Regions from separate parts of the Geobacillus sp. genome, predicted to be linked through region 1. Evidence: a T-box and tRNA genes for the amino acid it is inferred to sense, from the RefSeq annotation. Region 1 holds a T-box; the other holds one or more tRNA genes.
The links. The T-box of region 1 lies ahead of alaS (alanine--tRNA ligase). A T-box ahead of a tRNA ligase gene usually reads a tRNA of that ligase, here a tRNA-Ala.
Positions count from the first base shown of each region.

Region 2: it has a tRNA-Ala gene. The T-box ahead of alaS (alanine--tRNA ligase) is inferred to sense a tRNA for this amino acid. The anticodon was not compared.

Region 1 is NZ_JAFWFM010000016.1:1,886-5,555, forward strand. It holds gene alaS (alanine--tRNA ligase) at 1-2,047, opposite strand, end outside; T-box leader at 2,094-2,317, opposite strand; gene IKE44_RS01050 (AI-2E family transporter) at 2,365-3,426, opposite strand; gene IKE44_RS01055 (YrzQ family protein) at 3,545-3,670, opposite strand, start outside.
Region 2 is NZ_JAFWFM010000195.1:803-4,472, reverse strand. It holds gene IKE44_RS11355 (protein-glutamine gamma-glutamyltransferase) at 1-473, shown strand, start outside; gene IKE44_RS11350 (DMT family transporter) at 444-1,352, opposite strand; gene IKE44_RS11345 (MgtC/SapB family protein) at 1,414-2,091, shown strand; tRNA gene IKE44_RS11340 (tRNA-Ala) at 2,161-2,233, shown strand; gene IKE44_RS11335 (thermonuclease family protein) at 2,296-3,204, shown strand; gene IKE44_RS11330 (hypothetical protein) at 3,328-3,579, opposite strand; gene IKE44_RS11325 (GNAT family N-acetyltransferase) at 3,636-3,670, opposite strand, start outside.

The sequences.
Region 1 (3,670 bases):
TAAACAACCCGATGGCTGATGTGTTGGGCACATGGCAGCCTCCGCACAGCTCGAGGCTGTAGTCGCCGACTTTGACGACGCGGACGATGTCGCCGTATTTTTCGCCAAACAGCGCCATCGCGCCCATCGCTTTCGCTTCCTCGAGCGGTTTATAAAAAATGTCAACCGGGAGGCTTTTCCAAATTTGTTCGTTGACGATGGCTTCGATGCGCTCGAGCTCCTCTGGCTTCACTTGCCCAAAATGGGTGAAGTCAAAACGAAGCCGGTCCGGGGTGACAAGCGACCCCGCTTGGTTGACATGGCGGCCGAGCACGTCTTTTAGCGCTTGATGGAGCAAATGGGTTGCCGTATGGTTTTTGATAATGCGGGCCCGTTTCGCTTCATCAACGCGCGCCGTATACACCGCACCTTTTTTCACCGTACCACTCTCGACGATGATCGCATGAAGATGTTGGCCGTTCGGCGCTTTTTGCACATCTTTGACGACCGCTGTTCCTGTTTCGCTTTCAAACACGCCTTGGTCAGCGATTTGTCCGCCGCTTTCGGCGTAAAATGGCGTCACATCGACGATGATTTGCGCCTCTTCACCGGCGCGGACTTCCTCGACAAGCTGTCCGTCTTTGACGATGGCGAGAACGGTGGAAGAAGCGACGAGCTCATCGTAACCGACGAAGCGGCTTTCGTCTTTAATGTCGCCAAGGACGCCGCCTTGCACCTGCATCGAATCCACGTCTTGGCGGGCGGCGCGTGCCCGTTCGCGCTGCCATTCCATTTCTCGTTCAAACCCGTCATGGTCGACTTTCATTCCCGCTTCTGCCGCGTATTCCTCCGTCAGCTCGATCGGGAAGCCGTACGTATCGTACAGACGGAACACGTCCTCGCCGGGGATGACGTCGCTTCCTTCGGATTTGGCCTTCTCGATCACGTTGCTTAAAATGGCGAGCCCTTCGTGAAGCGTCTCATGGAACCGCTCCTCCTCACTGCGGATGACGCGGGCGATAAAATCGGCTTTTTCTTTCACTTCCGGATAATAGTCATGCATAATTTCGCCGACAACCGGGACGAGCTCGTACATAAACGGACGCTCAATGCCGATGTGTTTCGCGTAGCGCACGGCGCGGCGGAGCAGGCGGCGCAGCACATAACCGCGGCCCTCGTTGGACGGCAGCGCCCCATCGCCGATCGCAAACGTCACCGCGCGAATATGGTCGGCGATCACTTTAAACGCGACGTCTTTCTCCGGATCTTCGCCATACCGTTCGCCGGAAATTTGCTCGGTGGCGCGGATGATCGGCATAAACAAGTCGGTTTCAAAGTTTGTCGGCACATCTTGCAAAATCGAGCACATCCGCTCCAAGCCCATGCCGGTGTCGATGTTTTTCTTCGGCAGCGGCGTGTACGTGCCGTCCGGGTTATGGTTGAACTGCGAAAAGACAAGGTTCCATACTTCCAAGTAGCGCTCGTTTTCCCCGCCTGGGTACAGCTCCGGGTCGTTCGGGTCGTTGCCGAACGCTTCACCGCGGTCATAAAAAATTTCCGTATTCGGGCCGCTCGGGCCTTCGCCGATGTCCCAGAAGTTGCCTTCAAGGCGAATGATCCGCTCTTTTGGCAAGCCGATTTCGTTGCGCCAAATGTTGTACGCTTCCTCGTCTTCCGGATGGATCGTGACGGACAACCGTTCCGGATCAAAACCGAGCCATTTGTCGCTCGTTAAAAACTCCCATGCCCAATGGATCGCTTCACGCTTGAAATAATCGCCGATCGAAAAGTTGCCGAGCATTTCAAAAAACGTATGGTGGCGCGCCGTTTTCCCGACATTTTCGATATCGTTCGTGCGAATCGATTTTTGCGCATTGCAAATGCGCGGATTTTCGGGAATGATGCGGCCGTCAAAATACTTTTTCAACGTCGCGACGCCGCTGTTGATCCACAGCAGCGACGGGTCGTCAACCGGAATGAGCGATGCGCTCGGCTCCACCATATGGCCTTTTTCCTGGAAAAACTCTAAAAACATGCGCCGCACTTCGGCAGATGTCAGTTTCTTCATGATGATCCTCTCCTTTGTTTTTTCTATAAAAAAACTCCCATCCCTTGGCAGGGACGAGAGTTGCGCTCGCGGTACCACCCTGTTTATGGGCAGAAAATGCCCATCACCTCTTCGGCCGTAACGCAGCCTTGCGTCAGGTTTTGCCTGCGCTCCGGATTAGCCTTCTGTTGCCCTTCATCTGGAATTTCTTTCAGCCGCGGAAATTCCTCTCTGTGCGCCGGTTGCGCGTTAAGATGGACTGCAACATACTCGATCCATCATCGCGTTATGTATTCGCTTTGTTCATTGAAAGATTATAGACAAGCAGCAAGCGTTTGTCAATGCGGGGCGTAATGTTCTTTCCAGTGCGATACAGCCACTTTCAGCACTGCTGCAGTCGGGACGGCGAGGATGAGGCCGAGCACGCCGGCCAGCTCGCCGCCGGCAAACAGCGCGAACATAATGACAAGCGGATGCATATGCACGCTTTTGCCGACAATGAACGGTGATAAAACGTTCCCTTCAAGAAACTGCAAGGCAAAAATGATGATCAGCACGATGATCACCATTTTGAGCGAGATGGTCGCCGCCAAAATCACAGCCGGAATCGCGCCGAGCAACGGGCCGAAGTACGGAATGATGTTCGTCAGCCCGATGATAAATCCAAGCAAAAGCGGATAGTCCATGCCGGCGAGCCAAAGGCCGAGCGACGCCGCAAGACCGATCGCTGCACAGACGAACAGCTGGCCGCGAATGTAGCCGCCAAGCGATTCATCGACATCCTTCAAAAACGTCATCCCCGGCCCACGCCACCGCTTCGGTGTCATGTACCAAATCGCTTTTTTCAACACATCGATGTCTTTTAACATATAGAAGACGATAAACGGAATGATCAACAGCGTCGCCGCCGAACCGATGAACGATTTGGCGGCGTTGATCGCCATCGCGACGGCGGCCGCCGCTGCCTGCTCGATCTCGCCAAACATCGCCTCGATGCGTGTGTGCACCTCAAGCGGCCAATTCGACGTCTCGTCGTGGATGTGGCGCACCCATTGGCGGTATGTATTCATCAAAGACGGCAGCTGTTCATCCAGTTCACGCAACTGGGCGATGAATAGCGGCACGCCGCGGTACAAGCCGTAACCGACCAAACCGAAAAACAACAAATAAATCAACAAAATGGCAAGGGCGCGCGGCATTCCCTTGCGATGGATGGATTCCACAAGCGGGTAGAGCAAATACGTAATAAACGACGCCAGCAAAAACGGCGTCAACACCGTTGCGATAAAATCAATGACCGGCCGCCAAACGTCTTTCATCCGAACGATCAAATAGATGATTGCCGTCATGAGCAGCCATTTTCCGATGCGAAAGAACGACAGCCATTGTTGCTCGCCCATCGCCACACCTCCTACCGTTTAGTGTAGGAGATGCGGCGGGAAATATGCCTTCACCGCTTTTAGCACTATTTGACAGCCACAAGGCGACGCCCCCGCGCAAAGGCGAGGGCGAGCGCCGTCAGCGGATCGCTTGCATCAAGCGGCGGCGCATCCTCCGCATCGTGCGACCGTTCATCCAATCGTTTCGTTGGGCGAGCTGATAAGCGGCGACGCCTAATCCGACTGCTAACAGCGACGTCATCAT
Region 2 (3,670 bases), on a different contig from region 1:
CGACGGCGATCGTCATCGTTTTTTATAAAGCGGTGCTTGAAGGGATTGACGTGTCGGCGTTCAATCGTTTGTTTGCCCATTTGCTGCTGTATGACTGGCATACGGACAAAGACCTCGGTATCGAAACGAAAAAGGGAGAACACTTTCTCCCCGGGGACTGCCTTTATTTTAAAAACCCGGACGTTGATCCGCTGACGCCGCAATGGCAAGGGGAGAACACGATCTATTTGGGCGATGGCTTGTTTTACGGACACGGCATCGGCATCGAGACAGCGGACAGCATCATCGCCGCCCTCAACCGGAGGCGGAAGCAGTGGGCGACGAAATCCGCCTATCTTCTTCCTCATATTACACAAATGAACTTCGCTTATTTATCCCAATTCGCCCGCCGCTTCGACGAACTCCGCCTGCCGCTCGGCCGTCTGCCATGGATCGCCGGGACGTTAGGGTCCGCTGCTTTCTTGTATCGTTAGCGGGCCTTTTTCGTTTTTCTCCCACAAATACAGCCCGATTCCTGTTAAAATAAAAATGCCGCTGATCCATTGAAACAGGTGGATCGGTTCATCGAGCAGCCAGTACGCCAACGCCGAAGCGCCGACCGGTTCAAACAAAATCGCCATCGACACCGTCGAGGCGCTCACCCATTTGACGGCCCAGTTCATCACCGAATGGCCGAGCAGCGTTGGAATGACGGCAAGGGCGAGAAAACAAAGCCAATCCGTCAGCTGATACGCCGCCAGCGAAAGGCGAAACAGCATCGCGTACAGCCACAACACCGCCGCACTAATGCCATAGACGATATATGTATACGTCATGAGCGACAACCGTTGGCGCACTTCTTGGCCGAACAGCCAGTACGCCGTCACCATCGCGCACGCCACCAACGCCAACATGTCCCCATAGAGCGCTTCGCCGCTGACGCGAAAATCGCCCCAGCTAATCAAGACGCTTCCCGCAATCGCCAAAACAGCGCTTGCGAGCGCGCCCGCCGTCAGCCGCTCACGGAAAAAGAGCGCCCCGCCCGCAAAGGCGAACAGCGGCTGCAGCGTCACAAGCACGACCGAGCTGGCGACGGAAGTATAGTCGAGCGATTCAAACCAAAGAATAAAATGAAACGCAAGCAGCACGCCGGAACAAATCGAAAACCACCAGTCGCGTCGGGAAATACGCTTCAGTTCGCGGATATGGCGAAGAAAAAACGGCGTCATGATGACGACCGCGAAAAAAAGCCGATAAAACGCGATAACGGCCGACGGCGCCTCCGACCATTTGACGAAAATGGCCGATGTCGACACAGCAAGCGCGCCGATCAATAACGCAGCATACGATTTCGCTATGCTTGGCGGCTTCATGTTTCCATCTCCTCACCAACATTTTTTTACATTCATTATACCATGAAAGAGGTGAGAAAAAATGATGTTTGATCCGTTCCTCAAATTAGGGATTTCCGCCATCCTCGGGCTGATTATCGGGTTGGAACGGGAATTGAAGCGAAAACCGGTCGGCTTGAAAACGTGCCTTGTCATTTCCATTTCCAGTTGCCTGCTTACGATCGTTTCGATCGAATCGGCGTACGTCTTTCCTCTTAAAGACCATATCACAATGGACCCGCTCCGCCTTGCCGCGCAAATCGTATCCGGGGTTGGGTTCCTGGGAGCGGGCGTCATTTTGCGCCGCGGCAACGACAGCATTACCGGGCTGACGACCGCCGCGATCATTTGGGGGGCGGCAGGGATTGGCGTGGCGGTTGGCGCGGGCTTTTATTGGGAATCGGCGTTCGGTGTGGCGCTGCTCATTGTCAGCGTCGAACTCATTCCATTTTTAATCAACTTTTTCGGACCGAAGCAGCTGCGCGAAAAAGAGGTGATGCTGCAAATTACGGTCGATGAGGCGAAAAACATCACCAAAGTGATTGACCATTTAAAACAGCAGCGCATCAATATTAAAACGATCCGCATTAAAGACGTTGAGGAACATGAGCATTTGCTGAAACTAAGAGCCGTCATTGACCAAAAGCGCTCGACCGCCGAGCTTTACTACATCATTCGCTCCATCGACGCCGTCGTCCATGTCGATATTGAAAGCGGCTGATGAAAAAAGGATTGCAAACAGCCGACAAACTATATATAATGGAACATGGGCAGATGATCCATACCGTTTGGGGCATTAGCTCAGTTGGGAGAGCGTCGTGCTGGCAGCGCGAAGGTCACCGGTTCGAGCCCGGTATGCTCCATCCGTCAAACCCTTGCGTGGCAAGGGTTTTTTGTTTTCTGATTTCGCGGAGAGGGGATCACGATGAAGCGAATGATGATCATGATCGTTTGTTTGGTGCTGATGGCCCCGATATATGCAGCCGCCCATCGTGGCGAACTAGATGAATTGGGCGGACATTTTCGCAACAGCGACTGCACGTACTTGCTGCATGAACCGACTGCGCTCGCGAAACAGGCGAAAACGAAAGAAGAGCTTGTCCAACTTATTCAGAAATACAACGGCAATGAACGATGCAAGCGAAACCTCACTCCTGACCGCATTGACCTCGACGGCCATGCGCTCGGGGGAAAAGAGGGCGATGCTTCGCTGCGGCTGGGCCGGACATACAAAGCGGCATTGGTAGGGTGCGTGGACGGTGACACGGCCAAATTCCGTGTGAACGGCCATGTGTATACAACCCGCTTTTTGTTCATTGACACCCCGGAAAGCACGATCGAAGTCGAGCCATATGGAAAAGAAGCGAGCCAGTTCACGTGCTCCCGCCTGCAAAAAGGGGACATTGTGCTTGAAACAGACGGGAATACGTTGTTCGACAAATACCAGCGGCTGCTCGCTTGGGTGTGGGTGGACGGTCGCCTGTTGCAAGAGGAGATTGCCAAAGCGGGATTGGTGGAAGACTTTTATGACTATGGCGATTACAAATACGAAGACCGTGTCCGCGCCGCGTTGAACGAGGCAAAACGGACGGGGACGGGCATGTACGGAAGGGGAGCGGCAGATGAAAAGCCAACGCCAAACGGGGCGGACCATCCGCCTGATGGCAACACGCCGTCAAACGAGAAGTCCGCTGGCAGCCCGGCCGCCGATCAACCGTCTGCTTCCGATCAAGAGGCGGCGCCGAAAGACCGCGCGGGTCATCCCGTTGTTTATGCGTTGCTTGGTTTGCTGGCGGCGGCCGCGCTCTATTGGTTCGTCCGCCGGGGGACATGACCGGTGCGGGCGGATGATGGCAGCTCGAAACGCCCGGCTGCCCGCATCTTGACGCCCTGCCAATGAAACAGCCTGTCCGGTGCGGACAGGCTGTTTTGGTGCGGGCTGCAGGACAACCCGCTGCTATTGTTTCGGGAGCAGTTCTTCAATGCCGCCTTCGTGGGCGGCCGTTCGCCCGGACGCCGCCTCGAGCCGGCGGAATCCGTATTCCTCCAAACGCGCAATTTGCCAGTCTGTGAGATCGGTGTACGCGATGACAGACGGCGTGCCGGACGATTTATAAATCAAATTGCCGGTCACCGGGCATTGAAAGGCGTCGGCGACAAATCCTTCGCCGTCTTGAATCGTAAACAGCCGAATCGGCATAACGTTCATGTCATTCCCTCTTTCTTGGCATTGTCATGATTATCCGTGCCCCATCGGACGCCATTCTATACAAGCCGTTTGCCGACGATGACCAAATCGC